Regions from separate parts of the Desulfovibrio sp. UIB00 genome, predicted to be linked through region 3. Evidence: riboswitches for the same ligand, from Rfam matches in the RefSeq annotation. Region 3 holds a riboswitch; each other region holds the start of a gene.

Evidence for each region. Region 3 has a riboswitch for cobalamin ahead of JMF94_RS01035 (sirohydrochlorin cobaltochelatase). Riboswitches for the same ligand answer to the same signal wherever they lie in the genome.
Region 1: another riboswitch for cobalamin. It lies ahead of JMF94_RS13545 (iron ABC transporter permease); the one in region 3 lies ahead of JMF94_RS01035 (sirohydrochlorin cobaltochelatase).
Region 2: another riboswitch for cobalamin. It lies ahead of JMF94_RS12900 (anaerobic ribonucleoside triphosphate reductase); the one in region 3 lies ahead of JMF94_RS01035 (sirohydrochlorin cobaltochelatase).

The regions. Positions count from the first base shown of each region.
Region 1 is NZ_JAETXJ010000010.1:27,285-35,062, forward strand. Features, by position in the region: gene cobI (precorrin-2 C(20)-methyltransferase) at 1-547, opposite strand, end outside; gene JMF94_RS13535 (ABC transporter substrate-binding protein) at 596-1,480, opposite strand; gene JMF94_RS13540 (ABC transporter ATP-binding protein) at 1,434-2,378, opposite strand; gene JMF94_RS13545 (iron ABC transporter permease) at 2,378-3,478, opposite strand; cobalamin riboswitch at 3,697-3,875, opposite strand; gene JMF94_RS13550 (polyphenol oxidase family protein) at 3,903-4,658, opposite strand; gene JMF94_RS13555 (5-formyltetrahydrofolate cyclo-ligase) at 4,649-5,401, opposite strand; gene JMF94_RS13560 (metallophosphoesterase) at 5,441-6,127, shown strand; gene JMF94_RS13565 (Rne/Rng family ribonuclease) at 6,463-7,778, shown strand, end outside.
Region 2 is NZ_JAETXJ010000009.1:17,856-25,633, reverse strand. Features, by position in the region: gene JMF94_RS12900 (anaerobic ribonucleoside triphosphate reductase) at 1-2,060, opposite strand, end outside; cobalamin riboswitch at 2,181-2,360, opposite strand; gene JMF94_RS12895 (pitrilysin family protein) at 2,966-5,581, opposite strand; gene JMF94_RS12890 (ABC transporter ATP-binding protein) at 5,849-6,571, opposite strand; gene JMF94_RS12885 (ABC transporter ATP-binding protein) at 6,728-7,549, opposite strand; gene JMF94_RS12880 (branched-chain amino acid ABC transporter permease) at 7,546-7,778, opposite strand, start outside.
Region 3 is NZ_JAETXJ010000001.1:236,699-244,476, forward strand. Features, by position in the region: gene JMF94_RS01020 (diguanylate cyclase) at 1-125, opposite strand, end outside; gene JMF94_RS01025 (DMT family transporter) at 516-1,352, shown strand; gene JMF94_RS01030 (30S ribosomal protein S1) at 1,607-3,319, opposite strand; cobalamin riboswitch at 3,530-3,750, shown strand; gene JMF94_RS01035 (sirohydrochlorin cobaltochelatase) at 3,782-4,720, shown strand; gene JMF94_RS01040 (hypothetical protein) at 4,897-5,472, opposite strand; gene JMF94_RS01045 (hypothetical protein) at 5,689-6,054, opposite strand; gene JMF94_RS01050 (phenylacetate--CoA ligase) at 6,112-7,392, opposite strand; gene JMF94_RS01055 (asparaginase) at 7,494-7,778, opposite strand, start outside.

The DNA.
Region 1 (7,778 bases), on a different contig from region 3:
GCAAATTTCGATAGGCCTTGAGAATCACAGCCGTATCACTCTGTTGCAATGAGTCTTCCAGACTCTCCCGACTGTTGATGCCCGGTATGATGCGCAAGGTCTCGCCGTTTTCGCACAAAACGGTGCGGGTGCGGGCAGCTGCCGCCTGAAAGGAAGTGATGCCGGGAATGACCTCCACCGCCAGATGCGGCGCGCATTCGCCAAGGGTGCGCATGAGATAGCCAAACGTGCTGTACACCAGCGGATCGCCAATGGTCAGAAAGGCGGCGCTCTGCCCGCTTTCCAGCACATCTCTGGTTGTCTGGGCTGCTACGCGCCACGCCTCGCGCAAGACGGCGCGGTCGCGCGTCATGGGAAATTCCAGCCGCAACACGCGCACATCGGCCCGCAGATGCGGGCGCGCCGTGTCCAGCGCCGCTGAAAAATCATTGCGGGGCGAGGCTGCCGCAAGGATAACATCCACCTCGCCCAGCACCCTGACTGCCCGCAGGGTCAAAAGATCGGGCGCGCCGGGGCCGACGCCTACGCCATAGAGAATTCCGTTCATTAACTGCTCTCTTTACAATGCTCTGAAATATTTATGGGATCAGTGGGATCAGCGGTGCAGCCAGCTGTCCAGCTCTTCCGCCGCATCCAGGGCGCGGGGGCCGGGGCGGGCAAAACGATCTTCGTCCACCACGAGCACGCGCCCAACGCGCAGGGCGCGCAAATTCCTGTAATGATCGCGCTCCGCTAGAGGCGTTGGCTCAGGATTCATGGGGCCTTTCTGAATAATGTACGCATCCGGGTCTGCCGCGATCAGGGCTTCCTCGCTGTAGCGCACCAGCTTTTTGCTGTCGCTCACCACGTTTTCGCCCCCGGCAAGGGCCAGTATCTCGCTGCTGATGCCGCCGCGTCCGGCAGCCAGCAGATTGGGATAACGCACCTCGTAAAAGACGCGCGCCACGGGCTTGCCAGCATTGCGGCTGCGCAATGCCTGCACACGCCTCTTCCAGCCGTTTACGATGGTTTGGACCCTATCCTCGCGCCCGGCAAGCCGCCCCAGGATTTCCGTAACCTCAAACAGCCGCTCAAAAGAATTTACTTCAAATGTCAGTACGTTCAGCCCCAAGGAACGCAGATTTTCGGTCTGGGTCTGTGCTTCGCTGCGGCCTTCAAGCTGCAAGACCACATCCGGCTGCTGCGCCAGCACAAGCTCGGCATTGGGACGCATGTGCGTACCAATAGCTGGCAGGGCCGCAAGCTCCGGCAGGTTGCCGTCGGCAGCGGTGCGCGCCACCAGCAGGTCGCCAGCGCCAAGGGCCAGAAAAATCTCGTTAAACGCTCCGTACAGGGCGATCACCCTTTTGACGGGTTGGGCAAAGGTTACGGTTGCGCCCGTGTCGTCCGTGATGACAATGGGGGCGGAATCACTGCGTTCACTGTTTTCAGAATTAGCCGCCTGCGCCTCTGCCGGAAGCAGAATCGGACTGAGCGCCATGCATAGGGCCAGACAATAGGTCAGACTCAGCAGAAGAGACTGCCGGGACAGCAGATTTTTTCCCGCTCCATGGACCTTTTGCACTGGCAAGCAAGGCCTGAGGCAGTCCCCACTGGGGGTGGGGCAATACGCAGATGGGTATGTTGTAGAGCGCACCAAGATTCTCCTCTGTAAAAACCTTTGCTACCGGCCCGTCAAAAACCAGGTTTCCGTCCCGCAGCCCCATGAGGCGCGTGGCATACAGGGCCGCCAGATTGCAGTCGTGCACTGCCATGAGCACACAGGCTCCAGCGGCGCGGCGGCGTTCAAGCAGGTCGAACAGATCAACCATTCGCGCCCAGTCCAGCCCTGCGGCCAGCTCGTCCAGCAGCAGGAGCGGACTTTCCTGCGCAAGGGCACGGGCCAGCAAAACCCTTTGCAGCTCGCCGCCCGAAAGTTCTGTGAGCCTGCGCTGCGCCAGCGGCGCGGCTCCGGTTTCTTCAAGCGCCCGGTCTGCTGCGGCATAATCTTCCCGCCCATAGGCCCCAAGCCACGAAAGGTGGGCAAAACGCCCGAGCAGCACCATCTGCCGTGCGGTAAGGCCCTGCGGCAACTGCCCTCGCTGCGGCACCACCGCCACCATGCGGGCGCGCTCGCGCGGCTTCAACGCCGCCAGCGGACGCCCCTGAATTTCAATGGCGCCAGCCTGCGGCGTCAGCACCCCAGAAAGGGCGCGCAGCAGCGTTGTTTTGCCGCTGCCATTGGGGCCAAGCAGGGCGGCGCACTCCCCGGCGTGCAGGGTAAAGCCCGCCTTGTGCAGCACGCTCTGCCCGCCGTATCCGGCGCGCAGCCCGGCAATACGCAGCACAGGCGGCGCCGTGCGCCCCTCATGGCGAATATCTTGGTCAGGCCGCAGCATCAGCGCCTCCGCACCAGCAGGGCAAAAAACGGCCCGCCAAGCAAGGCAGTGACCACGCCCACGGGCAGTTCCTGACCGCCGGAAAGCACGCAGCGGGCCAGCACATCCGCCCAGACCAAGAGCACCCCGCCGCCCAAAAAGGCCGCAGTCAGCAAGGGGCCGTGCCCCCAGCCCAGCAGCAGGCGCAACACATGGGGCACAACCAGCCCCACAAATCCGATCACCCCGGCCACGGCCACGCAGCCAGCGGTCATGCAGCTTGCCCCGGCCAGCAGCCACAGGCGGGCGCGGCCCACATCAAGGCCAGTCTGAGCGGCCTGTTCATCGCCAAGGGCAAGCACGTCCAGGGCGCGCCAGCCAAAGGCCGTTGCCAGCAATCCAGGCACAAGAGTTGCCAGCAAGAGGGGCAGACTGCTCCAGCCCCGGCCCTGAAAGGACCCCATGATCCAGAACACAATACTGGTTACGGATTCCTCGTTAAGGGCCTTCACAAGGGCCACCAGCGCCCCCAAAAAAGCGGCCACGGCAATGCCCGCAAGAATAACGCTCTCCCGGCTGAACGCGCCGTCGCCGCGCCCCAGCCACAGTGCGCAGCCAAGGGCCGCCAGCGCGCCGATCAGAGCCGCAGGGGCCACCAGCCCGGCATGACTGAAGCCAGCCAGCCCCGGCACATTGCCCAGCCACGGAATATTCCCCAGCATGACCACCAGCGGCCCGCCAAGGGCGATAGCCATACTGGCCCCACAGGCTGCTCCGGCGGAAATGCCCAAAGTAAAAGGATCCGCCAGCGGATTGCGCAACACGCCCTGCAATGCCGCCCCGGCCATAGCCAGAGCGCCGCCGCACAGGGCGGCCAGACACACCCGGGCAAGCCGGATGCTCACCACAACTCCGGTCAGGGCCGGATCATCGGGTGCGGGCGCAAAGCCTGCCAATGCCGCCAAAGCGCGAAACACGCTCTGCGCGCTCAAGGGCACAGGCCCAGGCAAGCAGGCCAGCGGCAGCGAAACAAGCCACACGACCACAAGACCGGTAAAAACCGGCCACAGCCTGCGGGATTGCGGATAGGAGGAAGGAGAAGACTCGGTCGTTCTGGTCATGCCAGCCCTCTGGCCGTAGCCTGCGGGGGCAAACGCGGGCCAAAGCGTTGGCTGACCTCAGGGGTCAGACCCTTGCCCAGTGGCGGCCTGCGTTGCGCGGGCATAAAAAAGGCCTCTTCCACTCGTGGTGGAAGAGGCCCGTATTTCCTCTGTCCTGCCGGCAAAAACCCGTTGCCGTGGGGCGGCCAATGCCACACCGTGGTGCCGTCATTCCATGACTGCGCACCTTGGGGCATGGCAGGTCTTCCGGCTTGGTTCCCCTGCTCCGGCCTTCCCGTTTCCAGTGGCGCAAGATGGAGCAAGGTTAAGAACCTTACGGCGGCGGGTCCGCTCCCGTTTTTCACGGGATTCCCTTTTCAAGCCGGTCTGCCCGGCTACCAATGCCGCCAACACTCTAGGCGCGGCCTTGCGGCCTGTCAATGGCTCAGGCTGCTATCCACACAAGGCTGGCCTGACGGCCCGAGCGTCTGGCGCAGCGATAGGAGAAAAACTGATCGTTGTTGCTGGCGGTGCAGATGTCCAGCCCGTAGATGTTGCGCGGCAAAAGCCCCGCCCGCTCCAGCTGGTGCCGCGTGAGGCCCCACAAATCCATGGTTTTGCTGCTGGCGTCAAACCAGGGCAGGTAGGGAGCGCCCCACTCCTTGTCAAAATTGACAAATTCCGCCTTGCCCGGCCCGAGGCTGGGCCCCCGCACGGCCAGCAGATCGCACGGTTCAAGACCGTAACGCTCGCAGAAGCGGGCCACGCCCGTGATGGGGAAATCGCAGCGGTTGCCGCGCCAGCCCGCATGCATGGCGGCGATGTACGCGCCGCTTTTGTGGGCAATGAGGATGGGCTGGCAGTCTGCCGTCTTAATGAGCAGGCCAAGGCCGGGACGCGCTGTGGCCATGCCGTCGCCTTCCGCCGTGACGGGCGTTTCGCAGGCCACGGCCTCCGGCTCAAAAACAAAACCGTCGCCGTGCACCTGCATCAGTTCGGCCCAGGCGGTCATGCCTTGCGGGCGCAGGCCTTCCAGCATGCTGCGACGGTTGGCAATGACGTGTTCGGGGTTATCCTGCACGGTAAAAGCAATGTTGCCGCCGCCAAATTCGCCAAGGCTCACGCCTCCGGCGCGGGTCTGAAAGGCGCAACGCACCTGCGGAACACCGGGGAAAACAAAGGGGATATAGCTTACAGCCACAGCATACGCTCTTCAGTACATATATAGTTGACCCGCTGGTCCCAGGGGGCCAGGGGCAGGGATTCCACAAGCTGAAATTCAAAACACAGACCCACGCGGGGGCAGGTGAATCCTTTTTCCAGAAAGCGGTCGTAATAGCCGCCCCCATAGCCCAGCCGCCCGCCAGCGAGATCAAAGGCCACGCCGGGCAGGAGCGCAAGGTCGGGGGCAAGGGGGTGTGCCCCTGCGCCACTGCCGCCCGCAGCTTCCGGCCCGAAACCGGGCAGGGAATCGTGCGGTTCAAGCAGCCCCAGGGGGCCGGGCCGCAACTGATCCGGGCCGCTGCACGCCACAAAATCCATAAATCCAGGTTCGCTGCGCCGCACACGCGGCAGCCACACGAGCATATGGGCCTGCCATGCCGCGCGCAGCAGGGCTTGCGTGCCAAGCTCGCCCCGCACACCCACATAGAGAGCCACGGAGCGGGCATTCTTCCACAGGGCGGATTCCATCAGCCTGTTTTGCGCCGCCTCGCTGCGGATTTCGGCCAACTGGGGCGACTGCTCCGCCCGCAGACGGCGCATAACTTTACGCACATCGTTTCTGGCCTGAGCCATAGCATCGGGCAGCACGGCAGAAAGATTGCCCGCCGGATTCTTTGGCGGAGCATCTGGCTGATGCGCTGGTTGAGTGGGCGGCGCAGGCACGGGGGACGTGGCATTGGAGGGCAAGCGGCACTTTCCTTGTGGTGCAATGTGTGGCATTCTCAACACCTGCGCCACTGTAACAAAGGAAACAACACCATGCCAAGCGCCGACTCTCAGGATTTTCTCTGGATCGCCGTGGGCGACATCCACGACGAGCCTGAACGTTTTGCCCAGATACCGGAACTCTCGCAGGCTGACGGCATTATCGTTACCGGCGACCTGACCATCACCGGCGGCGTCAAGCAGGCAGAGCAGGTCATGAACGCCCTGTGCGTCCACGACATCCCCGTGATGGCCCAGATCGGCAACATGGACAGGCCTGAAGTTGACCAGTGGCTGAGCGAAAAAGGCTGGAACCTCCACGCCGTCACCCGTGAGCTTACGCCCGAAATCGCCATTTTTGGCGTTGGAGCCTCCACATTTACGCCCTTTGGCACGCCGAGCGAATTTCCGGAATCCGCATTTTCCGCGTGGCTTGAAACCTGCTGGCAAAAAGCCCGCCATTATCCGCACAGCGTGCTTGTTTCGCACAATCCGCCCAAGGATACCGCTTGCGACATGATCCCCGGCGGTATCCATGTGGGCTCCACAGCCGTGCGCGAATTTCTGGAAGAAGCCCAGCCGGACATCTGCCTGTGCGGGCATATCCACGAATCGCGCGCCATGGACCGCGTGGGCCGCACCCTAGTGGTCAACCCCGGCATGCTGGCGCAGGGCGGCTACGTGCTGCTGCGCTCCAATTCGGGCCAGCTCTCCGCCGAACTCAAGATGCTTGAAGACTGATTTTTGCCTGCCGCATCTGCCGGAACGCATTGCAATGATGTGATCCGGCGGATGCGGCCCCTGCCCCGCGCACTCCCCCGCAGCTTTTCTTCTGCCTCCGCAGGATGTTAGATCGGCAAGATGCCGTTCACGCTGCGCTCATTTTCCCGCCCGCCCCTTGCCCGCTTGCATATTTTCAAAAAAAACGTACTCTCCAAAAAGCGGATTAGCATGCTGCCGCCTTCGCGCGCCTTGTTGGCGCTGCGGCGGAGCAAATACGGCACATTCCCGTAAGTGCATGGCATGCTGGCTGAAATTTTCGCGGAGGCCCAGCGCCCCGCAGCAAAAGGATTTTCATGACCATAGACCAAGACACCCCCGTGGCCGCTTCACAGCCAGCCACGGATGCATCGTCGCAGGAAGTTTCCAAACCCAAACGTTCAACCACAACACGCAGCAAGGCCAAACCAGCCGCCAAGCCAGCCGCTGGCAAAACAGCTTCCGGCAAGGCTGCGTCCAAATCCTCCGAATCCACGGTCGCCAAAGATTCTTCTGATTCTAAGGGCGCTTCCGACTCCAAGGCCCCCCAGGCCGAATCAGCTTCATCCAAGACCACGGCGCCCAAGGCCGCCGCAACCGCCAAGGCCGCAGGCCGCAGCGCGGGCAAAACAGCAAAGACGACTACCGCCAAAGCTAAAAAAACGGCTGACGCCTCCAAAGAAATTTCTGGCAGCACGGCAGATGCCGTAGCGCCCAAGTCAGCCGCTGCCACGGCTGCTGAGACCCCCAAGGCTGCTGGCAAAACTGCTGGCAAAACTGCGAGCAAAACTTCGGGCAGGGCGAGCACTTCAAGCCGCGCCGCTACGCCCCGCAAGGCCAAGGCAGCAGAAGCCAACACACCGGAAGCCACACTCACGGCCAAAACGGTCGAAACGTCTGATGGTTCCAAGCAGGAAGCCGCGCCCCAAAAGCCCGCCGCAAAGGCTCCCAAAGGCCGGCCCGCAAAAGTAGCGGCAAAAAGCAGTGTAAAAAACACAGCTCAGGCAACTGCTCCGAAAATTGACGCAACACCTGCAGACGTAGCCCCCAAGACCGCAAGCCCCGCAACAGACAAGCCTGCGGCTGCTGCGGCCCTCACAAGCCCTGCCCCTGCGACTCAACCCCCTGCAAAAACAGCAGACCAGAGCGCAAAACAGACGCCGGAACAAATTTCAGACAAGCCCGCAGAGGCAGCGCCGCGCCAGAACGCCCCCGTAGCGGAACGCGGTCAAAGCCCCCGACAGATTGCCGACCAGAACGCGAGCCAGACCACAAGTCAGCCCACAGACAAAACAGCTGGCGCACCCGCCGCTCAGGCGGAACAGGGTGCGGAACAGGCCGCTGAAAGCGGCACGGCCTCTGCCACCGGCGAGACTGTTGCCGGGGATGGCCCGCGCCGCAAGAATCGGCGTGGACGTCGTGGCGGGCGTGGCCGCAACCGTAAAAAAGAACTGAACGGGCAGGAAGGCGCGCAAACCGCCGAGGATCAGGCCAGCACAGCCCCCCTCGACGATGATGACGAGGCTCTTGATCTGGTCGATGACGCACCGGAACAGGCCAGCCGTGCGCAGGATACGCGCCCCCAGAACGCCTCCAGACAGAGCGCCCCCAGGCAGAACAAGCCCACAAAACA
Region 2 (7,778 bases), on a different contig from region 3:
ATGCTCTCAAAGGCCTCAAGGTTCTTGCAGGTATCGCCATCCAGTTCCACATAGGTGATGTGCCCCGCATTGGTCAGCGCGTGGTATGGAGCCTCGATCTGTATTTTTTTAAAGGCCTTGATGGGGCAGTACACCGGCACGTGGAACGAATTGGTGTAGTAATCCCTGTCAGTGATGCCGGGGATGCTGCCGAACTTTTCCTTGTCGAGGTTGACAAAGCGCCCGCTCAGGCTTTCCGCCGGGGTGGCGATGAGTGAAAAGTTGAGTCCTGTCTTTTCAGCTTCGTCATCGCACCGTTTGCGCAGATGCGTAACAATCTCAATGCCAAGCTTCTGGGCATCCTCGCTTTCGCCGTGGTGCTGACCCACAAGAGCCTTGAGCGTTTCGGCAAGGCCGATAAAGCCCACGGTCAGTGTGCCGTGCTTGAGCACTTCTTCAATGCTGTCGTCCCAACCCAGTTTGTCGGAATCAAGCCAGATGCCCTCGCCCATGAGGAAGGGATAGTTGCGCACCTTCTTGGCGCTCTGGATCTTGAGCCGATGCAGCAGCTGGCGGAACACCAGATCAATCTTGTCGTCCAGCAGAGCGTAAAAACGGCTGATGTCACCGCGCGCATCCAGCCCCAGCCGGGGAAGGTTGATGGACGTAAAGCTCAGATTGCCGCGACCGCACGTGACCTGCCTGTCCTTGTCGTACACGTTGCCAAGTACGCGTGTGCGGCAGCCCATGTAGGCAACTTCCGTATTATAGTCGCCCGGGCGGTAGTACTGAAGGTTGTACGGCGCATCAAGAAAGCTGAAATTGGGGAAAAGACGCATGGCGGAAACATCCATGGCCTGCTTGAAAAGGTCGTAGTTGGGATCTTCGGGATTATAGTTGACCCCGGACTTCACCTTGAATATCTGCACGGGGAAAATGGAGGTTTCCCCGTTGCCAAGCCCGGCCTTGGTGGCGCGCAGCAGGTTTTTGACAACCATGCGCCCCTCGGCAGAAATATCCGTGCCATAGTTGATGGAGCTGAAAGGCACCTGTGCGCCTGCACGCGAATTCATGGTGTTCAGGTTATGGATCAGGGCTTCCATGGCCTGATAAGTGCGGCGCTCGGTGTATTTGAGGGCTTCGCCGGCAGCGTAGGCATGCGCGCGCGTCAAAAGCTCGCGCCGGGCCTCGGGGACAGCCGCCACAAGGGCCTCTCCAAAGGCATCGCAGGTGCCAAGGCGCGGGCCTTCTGGCAACAGGGCGATGGTTTCTCTGGCTGCGTCAATGGCTGCCTGCTCTTCCAGATTCTGGGCAATGCGCAAAAAGGCGGCAAAGGCGCGCTCATATTCCTTGCGGTAGGTTTTGATAACGCCTTCGGCCATGGCAAAGTCAAAATGCGGCACACTCTGGCCGCCGTGCATTTCATTCTGGTTGGCCTGAATGGCAATGCAGGCAAGGGCCGAATAGCTCTCAATGGAATTGGGCTCGCGCAAATGCCCGTGCCCCGTGGAAAAACCATTTTTAAACAAGGGGATAAGGTCAATCTGGCAGCACGTTTCCGTGAGCATGTAAAAATCTTTGTCGTGAATGTGAATATCGCCGTTAAGGTGCGCGGCAGAGGCATCCTTGGGCAGAATGTAGTTGTCGATGAAGAATTTTGAGCCTTCGGAACCATACTTGAGCATGGTGCCCATGGCCGTATCGCCATCGATATTGGCATTCTCGCGCTTGATGTCTTCCTGAAGGGCCGGGGAATACGTAAGTTTTTTATAGATATCCATGAGATACGATTCCGCATTACGGATTTTCGTATGCTCGGCCCGGTACAGGATGTAGGCCTTGGCGCTCTTGGCGTAGTCGTACTGAATCAGGGTTTCTTCAACAACATCCTGAATTTCTTCCACATGCTTGAGGCTGCGCGACTCCAGCTTTTTGCACACCTTTTCGGTGACAAACAGCAGGTCAGTGGGGGACATGTCTTCACCGCCAACGGCCTGATTGGCCTTGGTGATGGCATTGAGAATCTTGACCGAATCAAAAGGCACTTCCGTGCCGTCGCGCTTAATAATGCTGGCGAGCATGAACTTCGCTCCAAACGTGTGGGCTATGAACAAAAAGGCCGCCCGAATAAAACGGGCGGAGAGACCATCAATGGCCTTTTCTGACGGTTCATCTGCAAAAGCCCGTTGCAAATGCTCCACTTTCTTAGAACGGTTGAAAGCAGGTCTTCCGGCTTGCCTGCCGCTTTTCGGCCTTCCCGGTTTTATCCAGTGGCACCCGTGGAAAAGCGGTGTTAAACAGGCTCACGGCGGCGGGTCCGCTCCCGATTTTCACGGGAATTCCCTATTAAGCTCCATGGCGCTTTCAATGTCTAGAAAATCTCAAAAGAATTGCACCCTGTCAATAAATGCACGCAAAAAAGCTCTCCTAGTGCCGTAGTAACACTGCGAATTCACTATTGAATTTTCTTGCCTGCCCAATTTTTCACTACATTTAGGCCGCAAAACAATGAGGGCGTGAACAAAAATGTTCGCCCTAGCTAGAGCCGGATCAGGCAACCTGACCCGCAACACGTGTGGCTTTGATTGGCGCTGCTGAAACATTTCGCCATGAATTCAGGCATCATGCCCACATGACGCTGCCGCCCAGGCCCCGGCACTGCGACCGCAGCCGATACCTGGCGAGCTTTCCTCGGAAAGCAGTTCCCGTAACGCAGGCAAGAACTTACTCTACCCACGCCGGGTTTTCAAGACGGCCTCGCCCACGTAAGAGGACTTACCTCGGACTTGACATTTTTATTTGCCCGCCCCTTGCCGAACATATCGTTTATAAAAACTTTTTTTGTACACGCAAACAGGGATTGAGCATTCCGTAACAGCCAATAAACACAAGGGGCCGCATCGGCCCAACTCCGCTCCCACCGCCATTATGCAGGGAAGCGTAATCGTGTATCCGATGCGGCCCATTAATAAAACCGAAACACCGCCTACGGCAGCAGGATCATGTTGTAGAGGTTTTTGTCGTCCAGATACTTCTGCGCCACAGCCTGAATATCCGCAGGGGTCAGCTTGGCCGCCTTGTCGATGAGCGACTTGCTGAAATCCCGGGGCAGGCCCAGCACGGCGTCTGTGGCTGCCACGCCCGCGCGGGAATCAAGGCTTTGCTTGTCGCGGTAGTATTCACCAAGCAGACGGTTAGCCCCGGCCTCAAGCAATTCCGCAGGCAGGGGTTTTGCCTTGATATCGGCAATAATCTTGGCAAAGCCTTCACGCGCCTGCGCCACCTTGTCGGGCGTAGTGCCAATGTAAAAAGCCATCATGCCAGCCTGAGGCATGGCGCGATAAAAGGCCGTGACCGTGTATCCAAGGCCCTGCTCGTCGCGCATCTGGCTGAACAGCAGGCCGCTCTGGCCGGAAAGCACAGACTGCAAAAGCATGAGCGCCGGGGCGTCCGGGCTGGTGTAAGGCACAGCCTTGAACATCTGGAGCACGTGGGCCTGATTGCGCCCCGGCAGATGCAGATCAAGGTTGCGGGCATCACCCCATGAGGGGGCGGGCAAGGAGAAATCCTTGTTGTCTGGCGTGGGCAATGTGCGGGCAAAGGCCAGCACTGCCTCTCGGTCAAAATCTCCAGCAACGGCCAGCACCCAGGGCTGTACGAGTTGCTTGTCCCAGAACGAGCGTACATCCTTGGGAGTGAACTTGGAAAGGTTCGCTTCCGTCCCCAGACTATCGTAGCCGTAGGGCTGACCGCCGGGGAAGATGAAGGGATTCACGCGTGAGAACAGAAAGGAGGTAGGCCTGTCGGCCCGCTGGCGGATGGCGGCCTTCATGTTTTCCGCTTCACGCTTGATTTCCTTGGCTTCAAAGCGGGGCTTGCCCAGCACCTCGCCCAGCATGGAGAAATAATCGGCATTGAATCGGGCCGGGCCGGTCAGGGACACGGTAAAGGTTTGCAGGCCTGCCTTGGCGGAGAGAGAAGCCGCGCGGTCGGCGAAATAGCGTTCCATGGCCTGGGCGTCCAGTTTGCCGCTGCCATCGCCAAGGGTACTGGCCGTCAGTTCTGCCAGCCCTTGCTGGTCGGGCTTCAGCAGGGCGTTGCCGCCGGGCAGCATGAGATCAACCGCCACATAGGGCACTGTGGCATCAGGGATAAGAATGACGGTGCGCCCCTGCCCCAGGTCGACCACTTCCTGCTGCCCCGCCGTGGACGAAGCCTTTTGCGCGGTCTTGGCAGCGGCACTGCCGGGCCAGTTCTTTTGCAGCACGGCTTCCAGATCGGACAGCTTGGCATTTTCAGGCGCGAGCACACGCACCCGCGCCCTGCTGGGGTCAAGCCAAAGGTTAATGGCCTGCTGTACCTGCGGCTGCGAAACATTGCGCTGGGTGAAGCGCAGGTTCTGTTCCGCCACATCGCCGCCCAGCTCAAACTGGACGCTGCCCAGCCAGGAGGCCAGACCGTTGAGCGTTTCCGCCGAGCGATCCATGCTGTCTTCAAGGTTGTAGCGGGCGCGCTTGAGGGCCTCGGGTTTGAAGTCTGCGGCCTTGAGATTGGCAAGGTCTGTGGTCAGCCCCTGCCAAAAGGCCTCCAGCTTTTCCGGAGCCATATTGGCTGTAATGTACAGCATGCCCGCGCGCTCAAGGCTCATATTGCCAACGCTGATGCTGTCCACAAGCTGCTTTTCATACTCATATTTGCGGCTCAGCAACGAAGTTCCGTCGCCGCCAAGCAGGTAGCTCAGCACGTCCAGATCCACAGAGCGCAGATCGCGCAGGGCTGGCGCAGGAAAGGCCATACCCAGATAGACCTTGTTCCAGGGGCCGCGCACCACTTCAACGCGCTGACCGCCGGGAGCAGCGAGCAAATCAACTTGCGGCGGCGTAACGAAATCGTTGGTGTTGGCCATGCCGCCAAAAAGTTCCTGCGCGTGTTGCAGCACCGTCTGCGGGTCAATATCGCCCGCCACCAGCAGCATCATGTTCTGCGGCTGATACCAGCGCTGCACATAGGCGCGCAGGTCGTCGGCGGTGATGGCGCGCACGGTTTCCTTAAAGCCGATGATGGGCCGACCGTAGGGGGTGTTTTGGAGTGTGGACACCTGCAGGCTTTCAAACAGCCTGCTCATGGGCGAATCCTGATCGCGCTCAAGCTCGGAAATCACCACTTCTTTTTCCGACTCTAGTTCCTTGGGGTCCAGAGCGGCCTGAAAGGCCATTTCTTTCACCACGTCCATGCCCATGCGCCAGTGGGCAGCGGGCATGTCCGTCATGTACCATGTCTTGTCAAAGCTGGTGGCCGCGTTGAGGTAGCCGCCAAGGGCTTCCACATCACGCGCCACCTGGCCCTTGGGCCGGTGCTCTGTACCTTTGAAGACCATGTGCTCCAGCAGATGGCTGATGCCCGCCTGCTTGGCGTCCTCATTGGCCGAACCGGTGCGCACGTAAAGACGCGTTGCCACCAGAGGGAAGCGGCTGTCCTTGATGATATACACGGAAAGCCCGTTGGGCAGTTTGGTCAGGGTTCGCTGTTCGCCCGGTGCGGCAGAGGCCGCGCCAGCCAGCAAGGCCAGCAGGAGGGGCAATAACAGAAGTATGCGTTGCATGTTTGCTCCTTATGGATTTGCAGTCGCAAGAAGGCAGAGGCAAAGGCAGTAACCGCCCTGCTCCCCGGACTGTTTTTAACCAACCTGAATACTAATACCCCCAGCACGGGGTGGCAAGGCGTAGTCTTTTACCCCCCCCGGCGGCCCGACGGTATAAGGTTGCGCCCTGCTGAATTTCCGAAGCTTTCAGCAACAAAAAACCGGCAATCGTACGACTGCCGGTTTGAGCGCTGACCAGATCAACGCGGTCTGAAATCAGGAGCAGGTCTAGCCGCCGAGGTAGGCGTCCTTGACCTTGGGGTTTTCGAGCAGTTCGCGCCCCGGGCCTTCAAGTACCACCCTGCCAACTTCAAGAATATAGGCATAGTGCGCCACAGAAAGCGCCGCAAAGGCGTTCTGCTCCACCAGCAGGACGGTTTTACCCTCCTCGTTGATGCGCTTGACGATGTCGAAAATCTCGCGCACCAGCAGCGGAGCAAGCCCCAGTGAAGGTTCGTCCAGCATGAGCAGATCAGGACGGCTCATGAGCGCGCGGCCCACGGCCAGCATCTGCTGCTCGCCGCCGGAGAGCGTACCGCCTTTCTGCCAGAGACGTTCCTTGAGCCGGGGAAACAAGCTGTAAACCCACTCGATATCATGGGCTATTTCTGCCTTGTCGCTGCGCGAATACGCGCCAAGGTGCAGGTTTTCCTCCACCGTCAGATGGGGCAGGATACGCCGCCCTTCCGGCGAAAGAGAAATGCCCTTGCGCACCATGTCTTCGGGCTTGAGGCCCATGAGCGAAGCCGGAGCGTCGCCCTCGTGCCGGGTCAGCAGGATGTCGCCGCTGATGGTTTTGTTCAGGCCGGCAATGGAGCGGATGATACTGCTCTTGCCCGCGCCGTTGGCCCCGATAAGCGTCACAATACTGCCGCGCGGGATATTCAGGCTTACGCCCTGAACGGCCTGAATGCCGCCGTAGCGCACATGGAGATTACGAATTTCAAGCATGATGCACCCTGTCCATATGTCGGTCTGCGCCGGAAGAGCTTTCCGGGCATGTCTATCTGCTGCGTATGGCCGTTTGCTCCTGCACAGAAGCGGCAAACAGCGCCTTTGCAAGCCGCAACGGGCAGCAGGAGCAAGGCTCCGCCGCCCTTGCCACGGCTAAATGACTTTCTCCAGCGTGGCGTCCTCACCCAGATAGGCGCGGATGACCACGGGGTTGTTGCGGATGGATTCCGGCTCGCCCTCGGCGATCAAGGCACCGTATTCCATAACCCAGATGTACTGGCACACGCCCATGACGACCTTCATGTCATGCTCGATCAGCAGAATGGTGAGGTCGAATTCGTCACGGATATGGCCGATAAAATGCATGAGATCCAGGCTTTCCTGCGGATTCATGCCCGCTGCGGGCTCATCAAGCAGCAACAGTTTGGGTTCGGTGGCCAGAGCGCGGGCTATCTCAAGCCTGCGCTGCGCACCGTACGGCAGGCTGCCCGCCTGATCGTTGAGGTTGCCGCTCAGGTTCACCCGGTCGGCAAGCTGCTTGCTTTTTTCCACAATGGCCGCTTCTTCCTTGTAAAAAGCGGGGATGCCCAGAGGAGCCATCCACCAGGGGCAGCGGCGGCGCACATGACAGCCGACCATGATGTTTTCAAGCACGGTCATCTGCTGCGACAGACGAATGTTCTGGAAAGTGCGGGCCATGCCCATGCGGCAGATTTCCGAGGGGCCAAGGCCCTTCACGCTCTTGCCGTCAAAAACCACATCACCTTCCTGAGGCGTATAAAAACCGCTCAGGACGTTGAACGCGGTGGTTTTGCCCGCGCCGTTGGGGCCGATAATGCCCGCGATGGCGCCCTTGGGCAGAGCGATGGAAAGATCGCTCACGGCGGTCACGCCGCCAAAACGCATGGTTACGTCCTTTGCCAGCAGCAGTGCGCCCTCGTAATTGGGGGCCTTGGGCAGATTAAAACCGCTCATGCCTTGCCCCTCCTGAAGAACGCGCCCATTGATTTCCAGGTCAGCTCACGGGTACCCATGATGCCCTCGCGCCGATAAAGAATAATGGCCAGCAGCACCAGCGAAAACACCACCATACGCATGCCGGGGATGCCGGGGATTTCGATAAAGCCCAGATCCATGGGTTCTTCAATGGCGCGCAGCCATTCAAGCAGGATGGTGATGACCGTGGCGCCGAGCAGGCTGCCCG
Region 3 (7,778 bases):
AGCAGTTTTAAGGCTTGTTGGCGATTCTCGGCGCATTCGTAGGAAAGCCCCAATTGTTCCTTGAGATTGTGCGCCATAAAGCGCGCTGTTGTCCGACTGTCTTCAACGATGAGAACTTTCTGCATGTTTGCTTCCGCATGGGGGATTGGTTTGGGGCTGGATAAAAAAATTGCGCCGTGCAAGAGTGCGGAACCTGCGCGGCGGCTGTAAATTTTAATCGTATTGATTTTTGCTCTTGCAGTCAAAAGGGATAACGGCCCTTGCGTGTTATATTTGCAGAACATTTCCCGTCCAATACCGTCGGCGAAACAGCGGGCCAGTGCAGCGGGAACGATTGCCTGCCGCAGTTTTGCCCAAGATAACAGGCAACAAGCTCTGCGTGAGCGAGAGCCTCGCTGGCAATTGTGGGCGGCATGAACGCAATGTATGCGGTTCCAATTGGTGTATTGCCCTCTTTGCCTGGAGGGGCTGTGTTGTTGTCTTGGCATTTTCACGGCAAAGAGGTAGCAATGCCCATGTCCCCATCAATCTTGCTCGCCATCCTCTTTGCCGCCTTTCTGCACGCGCTGTGGAACATCATTGTCAAAAGCGGTGACAACAAGCTTTTTGAAACAGGCTTGAACGCTTTTGGTGCCTGTCTTGGCGCACTGTGCCTGCTGCCTTTTTTGCCGCCGCTGCCACAGGCCGCGTGGCCCTATCTTGCCATGTCGTGCATGTGTCATCTCGGCTATTACATATGTATTTCAGCGGCCTATGAGCGGGTAGACATGTCTTTTGCCTACACGGTAATGCGTGGATGCGCGCCCTTGCTCACCTCGCTGGCACTGCTGGCCTTTGGCGTGAACATGTCGGTGGGCGCATGGTGCGGCGTGCTTACGTTGTGCGCGGGGATTATGTGCCTTGCCACGGATAATATGCGTCGAGGCTATGGCTGGAGCGAAGTTTTTATCTCGTTGCGTACATCATGCATCATTATGGGGTACACGCTGGCAGACGGCCTTGGTGCGCGGGAAAGCGGCAACGCCGCCACCTACACTATTTGGATTTTTCTGATCAACGCGCTGCCCGTGCACGTTTACATCCTGTGGCGGTATGGCTGGAGTTACGTGGGCTATGCCCGTAAACGGCTTGGTGTGGGTACGTTGGGCGGTTTGGCAAGCATGGGCTCGTATGGCATTGCCCTGTGGGCCATGACCCTTGCGCCCATTGCCGTGGTGGCGGCCCTGCGCGAAACCTCGGTGATTTTTGGCATGCTGTTGGCCATGTGGCTGCTGCACGAGCGTTTTACACCCTTGCGTGGATTTTCTGTGCTGCTGGTTGTCGGTGGGGCAGCACTGCTCAAGCTGGCCTGATCAAAAGGCTGCAGGCAGGCTCGGTGATAATGGCGGCAGACTATGCGAGAGGGAACCTTTGCTGAAGGCGGCGTAGTCCACCCTGTATGGGATCGTTCTGTCCGTGGGCAAGAAGTCAGCCCTGCCTCGATGCCACGGGTGCATCGCCGGCACATTACCAACTCAAACACCCCCCGCTGTTTTATTGCTGGCGGGCAACAAGAAAGGGCGCTCCCTTGCGGGAACGCCCTTTTGTATTTTGAAGCAGAAACAGACTAGCTGTTTTCGCTTTCTTCAAACTTCTGCTTGAGCAGGTCGCCCAGGCTCTGACCGGCTTCTTGCGGGCCGGAATGGAATTCCTTGGGCTTGCGGCGTTCTTCTTCGTCCTTGATCTGCTTGATGGACAGGCCCAGACGGCGCTCTTCAGCGCTGACATGGATGACCTTGGCCTGGATTTCCTGGCCTTCCTTGTAGATCTCGGCGGGGGTCTTCACTTTCTTGCTGGAAAGCTCAGACACGTGCACCAGGCCTTCAATACCTTCTTCCACTTCAACAAAGAGGCCGAAGTCGGTGATGTTGGTCACGATACCCTTGATGGTGCAGCCCACGGGGTAGGTGTTGGGCACATGGCCCCACGGATCGTCCACCAGCTGCTTCACGCCGAGGGTGAACTTTTCGTTTTCCTGATCCACGGTCAGCACCTTGGCCTGCACGGTGTCGCCCACCTTGTACAGTTCGTTGGGATGACGCACTTTCTTGGTCCAGGAAATGTCGGAAACGTGGATAAGACCATCGATGCCGTCTTCAATGCCAATGAACATACCGAATTCGGTGATGTTCTTGATGACGCCTTCAAGGACGGTGCCTTCGGGGTACTTTTCAGCAACCAGTTCCCAAGGATTGGGGCGAACCTGCTTCATGCCGAGGCTGATGCGCTTCTTGTCGCCGTCCACGCCCAGGATGACCACTTCGACTTCGTCGCCGGTGTGAACCATCTGGGAAGGATGACGCAGCTTGCGGGTCCAGGACATTTCGGAAATGTGCACCAGGCCTTCAACGCCGGGTTCCAGTTCCACAAATGCACCGTAGTCCACCAGGTTGGTGACCTTGCCGCTGCACTTGGCCCCTTCAGGGAAGCGGGCGGAGATGTCCTGCCACGGATCGGGCACGAGCTGCTTGAGGCCGAGGGAAACCTTGTTGTTGTCGCGATCGAAGGAAAGCACCTTCAGGGTCAGTTCCTGACCGATGGTGATCATTTCCTTGGGATGGCGAATGCGCTTCCAGCTCATGTCGGTGATGTGCAGCAGGCCGTCGAGGCCGCCGAGGTCAACAAACACGCCGTATTCGGTGATGTTCTTGGCCTTGCCGGTAACGATCTGGTTTTCTTCAAGGGTGCGCAGCAGATCCTGGCGTTTGGAATCGCGCTCCTCTTCAAGCAGCACGCGGCGAGAAACGATAACGTTGCTGCGGCGGCGGTTGATCTTGAGCACGCGGAATTCGAATTCCTGGTTGACCAGGGCATCCATATCCGGCACGGGGCGCAGATCCACATGTGAACCGGGCAAAAACGCTTCCACACCGCCGATGTCCACGGTGTAGCCACCCTTGATGCGGCGGACAATGTGGCCCTTGATGACCCGGTTGTTTTCCTGCACGTCTTCGAGCTGGTCGAACACCTGCATGCGCTTGGCTTTCTCGAAAGAAAGAGTGATGGTGCCGTCGTTTTCGTTCTTGCGAACAACGTAAACGTCAACACGATCGCCCACTTTGACGGAAATGTTGCCGGCGGGGTCGCGGAATTCTGCCGCAGGAATCTGCCCTTCGGACTTAAAGTTCACGTCAACAAGCACATTGTCATCATCCACGCGGACGATTTCGCCCTTCGTGATAGAGCCTTCCTCAAGATCGCCGAAATCGGGATTGAGGTAGTTTTCAAGGGCGCTTTCGAAATTGATTTCGTTGTCGTGCCCGGTTTCCAAACCTGCCATATGTCCAGCCTCCAAACATAATTTCCCCATAACAGGGAGGTGCCTTATTATCAGGATTTCAGTAAAAGAACAAGAAAAAATACGCGCCAAATCGGCTTTAGCCGCCGAAAAATCGGGATTCCGCGCCGCTCCGGATGGCCCAGGCGCGGCAGCCCGCGCGGGGCATACCCTGCAAGGGCCTGTCTGGCGGGGCTTGCAGGGTATGCCCACTTGACTTTTATTGTCGCATGAATTGTTTTGAAAGGGTCGGCGGGGAATTCCGTTAAAATCGGAAACAGTCGCGCTGCGGTAAGAGGGAACGAAGCTTCATCGTTCCGCCACATGGCGGGGCGCTACAGCCAGTCGCGCGAGCGGCGAAGGCGAAGTCTAGGCAAGGGGCGCAAGGCCCACGCCCTCAAGTCCGAATATCCTCCGGCATTTTATCCAACTTCAACCCGTCAACGCGCCATTGAGGAGGTTGCCATGCTGCGTGCTACGCCGCATTCCATTTTGCATTATTTCACCCGTACCCTTTTGCCCATTCTTTTGCTGTGCGCCGTTATGGGCGCGCCTGCGCTTGCTCCTGCCGCTGAATCCGGCGCAGAGAGCCCCAAAGCGGGCGTGCTGCTGGTGGCCTTTGGCACCAGTGTTCCCGAAGCCCTGGTTTCCATGAAGGCCGTGGATGCGGAGTTCAAGGCCGCTTTTCCCGGTCAGCCGGTGGTGTGGGCCTATACCTCGCAGATTATCCGCAAAAAAATAGCCGCCGAGGGGCATCCCGTGGGCGGCATCAGCGATGGCCTCGCCCAGCTTGCCAAGGACGGCGTCAAGGTCGTGCGCGTACAGTCGCTGCACGTCATGGCGGGCGAGGAGTTCAGCGCGCTTGAACGGGCCGTGCTTATCGATCTGCAAAAAAATCCGGGCCGCTTTGACTCCGTGTTTCTTGGCCGCCCCATGCTGGAATCGAAAAAAGACGCGCAGGAACTCATTCAGGCCATCAGGGAAGACGTCAAATCCCTGCGCGGCAAGGATGCAGCCCTGGTGCTCATGGGCCACGGCCAGAGCCATGGCCGCGCGGATCTGACCTTTGAAGGTACGCGCGCCGTGTTCCACGATGCGGACAAACGCGTGTTTATGGCGACAGTAGAGGGTGCGCGCAGCGTGGACGATCTGCTGGTGGAACTCAAGGCAGCCAAGGTCAAGAAGGTGGTTATCGAACCGCTCATGCTGGTGGCTGGCGATCATGCGCACAACGACATGGCCGGGGATGAAGACGATTCCTGGGCCTCGAAACTCAAAGCAGCCGGCTTCAAGGTGGAGACCAACCTCAAGGGTTTGGGCCAGATTGCCGGTGCGCGCGCCATACTGGTGCGCCATGCCCGCGAAGCTGCCGATGACCTGACCAAGGAACCCAAGAAGCAGTAGCAGGGCTTGCCTGCGCCGCATATTTGTTGCGGGAGCCGCATAAGCCGGGACAGCGCGTCTGGTTTGTGCGGCTTCTGTTTTTGGGTGCGGGAAATTGGGGAATGCGGGCGATGCGGTGTTTCGCGGAGGTTTTTCAGACTAGTTGTAAGGCTCAGTGCGCTTGAGAATGTTGCGACTTAAGCCTGCCGTGCCACCAGCCAGGCCAGCATGCCGCCCTGCGCCGCAATGGCGGCCGCAAGGGCCAGCCAGCAGCCCCAAAGGGGCAAGGCCTTGGGCGCAATGCCCGCAGCCAGCGCCAGCATGCCCTGAAATGCCCTTTTGAGAGGCCACAACAACGCCAGCCCCGCCCACACCGATGCGCTCAGGGTAAAAACCTGCAACTCCTTGATTTCCCACAGCCCCACCAGCGAGGCATACAGGTCAACATTGCCGGAATTATAGGCATTGCCGATGAGTTCCAGCCTGTCCAGAGCCGGGCCGTCAGTGCAAATTGCGCCAAGAATGAAAAAAATGGCCACAACACCAAGAAACAGCAGCAGAAAAAGACCAAAGGTGCGCATTTGCCAGCGGGAATGCGCCACGCCAGCAAAATCGCCGATGCGCCGCGCAAGAAAATGCAGGGGAATTGCCAGAAGCGGCACTGGCACAATGAGCAGGCCCAGACCGGGCCTCACCAGCGCAAACGATCCCCCTGCAAGCATGAGGTAGCCTGCAAGCGAGAAAATGGATGCGGGTAAGGCGGCAAGGGGCATACGCGCTCCAGTGTCGGCGGTTCTGGCGCGTAAAACATGGGCGCGCTCGCATAAAATCCTATGCCAAAAAGGGGCAAAGGTCTATGCGGCAAAGGGAGTTGTGATAATTTGCCGGGGTGGAGCGCACATGCGGCAATGCAAGCGTCCGCCGTCGGGCGAAGGGCTGGCGCTCTGCCCCACCCACTCTGGGCGGCGACTTTTGCCTGATGTTTTGGCCTAGCGTTCGGGCGTGGTGAGAAAGGCGGGCATGCTGGCCGCAGCCGCACGGCAGGATGCGTCATCAGGGGCAAAGCAGCACAGGATGGCGCACCAGGACCCGCCATCACGCTGTTGCGCCACGCAGCGGTCTAGCTGTCTGTCGGGGCAACTGGCGGCTGGGGCAAGGTCGGGCAGGGCAGCGCGGCAGGCAGCTTCAAGCCGCAGACATTCGGCTTGTGCCTGATTCGGCCCTGTTGTCTGATTTTTTGCTGTGTTGACGTGTCGGGCGCACCATGCGGGGCTATCCACATCGGCGATTTCGCGCGCGGAGGCAGCGAGTGGCAACAGGCAAAAGGCCAGCAGGCATACGGCGACAAAGCTCATAATAAAGGCGCAGGGCAAAAACCCCGCGCCAGTACAATCAATATTTTTCGGCACGGCCTAGCGCTTGTCCACCACGCGCTTGGATTTGCTGAAGGTACGCGGCAGGCTGGCGTAGTCCGCCACGCTCACGGAAACACGGGCCATGATGGCCTTGTGCAGACGGGTTTCAAGCTCATGGGCCAGGGCGGCATCGTTGCCTGCGGTCTGCCCCTGCCCGCGTTCCACGGTGAGGGCCAGATGATCAAGGGAGCGATCATCGCGGGTGAGTTCCACCTGATATTCACCGCCAAGCTCCGCAAACTGACCGATGACTTCCATGAGCTGACCGGGGTAGATGTTCACGCCACGGTAAATGATCATGTCGTCCGAGCGTCCGAGGATGCGGTCATGTCGCGGCATGGCAAGGCCGCAGGAGCATTGGCCCGGCAGCAGGCGCGAAAGGTCGTGGGTGCGGTAGCGCAGCAAGGGCACGGCCTCCTTGCACAGGCTGGTAACGACCATTTCGCCCACTTCGCCCTCGGCAACGGGCTGCATGGTGGCGGGGTCAAGCACTTCGATGATGAAGAGGTCGGCCCAGTAGTGCAGGCCTTCGTGGGCATCGCAGTCGATGGCGGTGCCGGGGCCGTACATTTCGGTCATGCCGCCGATATCGTAACAGCCCTCAAGGCCGAGCTTGCTTTCAATGGCGAGGCGCATTTTTTCGCTGCGGGTTTCTGAACCGCAGACCATGCGCTTGAGCTTGATCTTGCCGCGCAGGTCGGCCCGTTCCACTTCTTCCGCCAGCAGCAGGGCCATGGATGCCGTGGCTGTAAAGCCGGTGGCGCCCAGGTCCTGCAAAAGCTGCAGGTGCATTTCAAGGTTGCCCGGCCCCACAGGCACGGTGAGCATGCCAAGCCTTTCGCTGCCCGCCTGAAAGCCAGCGCCAGCCGTCCACAGGCCATAGCCCACGGCAAGCTGCATGCGGTCTTCGGGGGTAAAGCCCGCCAGCTCAAAGCAGCGGGCAATCTGGAGGCTGAACGTATCAATATCGCGCTGGGTGTAGGCCAGAATTTTGCGTTTGCCCGTGGTGCCGCTGGAGGCATGTATGCGCGCCACATCACGCGGCGGCACGCAGAGAAGCGGCAGGGGATAGCCCTCGCGCAGGTCTTCCACATCGCAGGTGGGCAGGCGGCGCAGGTCGTCAAGACTTGTGATGTCGTCCGGCTTCAGGCCGCAGGCTTCCAGCTTTGCCCTGTACTGGAGCGAATTCCAGGCCTGACGCACGGTGTAACGCAGACCTTCAAGCTGTTTCTGGCGGATATCCTCATCGGTGAGCTGGGGAATAAAGCGATACGACATGAAGCTCTCCTGATTCCATTGGGGTCATGGGCTTGAAAAAGAAAATAAACCACACACTGCGGTTTTTTTGCGCCGCAGGCAAGCCCAAAGGGCCCTGTTGCCTACAGTTTGGCCCCAAGGGCGAACACTTCGCGCACCGAAAGCATGCGCTGCGCCGGTTCTGCCTCCTTTTGCTGCTCCAGCGCCAGCATGAGCAGCACGCGGGCCTTGGCGGGCGAAAGCATGCCGCCGGGCACAAAGCCCTCGTATTCATCAAGGGGCGTGACCGGGCCGGAACCGGTGCGGCTGCACCGGATAACAGGGATGCCCCCTGCAATGGCCTGCCGCAGCTCGTGGCGCACGGCATCGGGCATGGAACCGTTGCCCATGCCAGCCAGCACTATGCC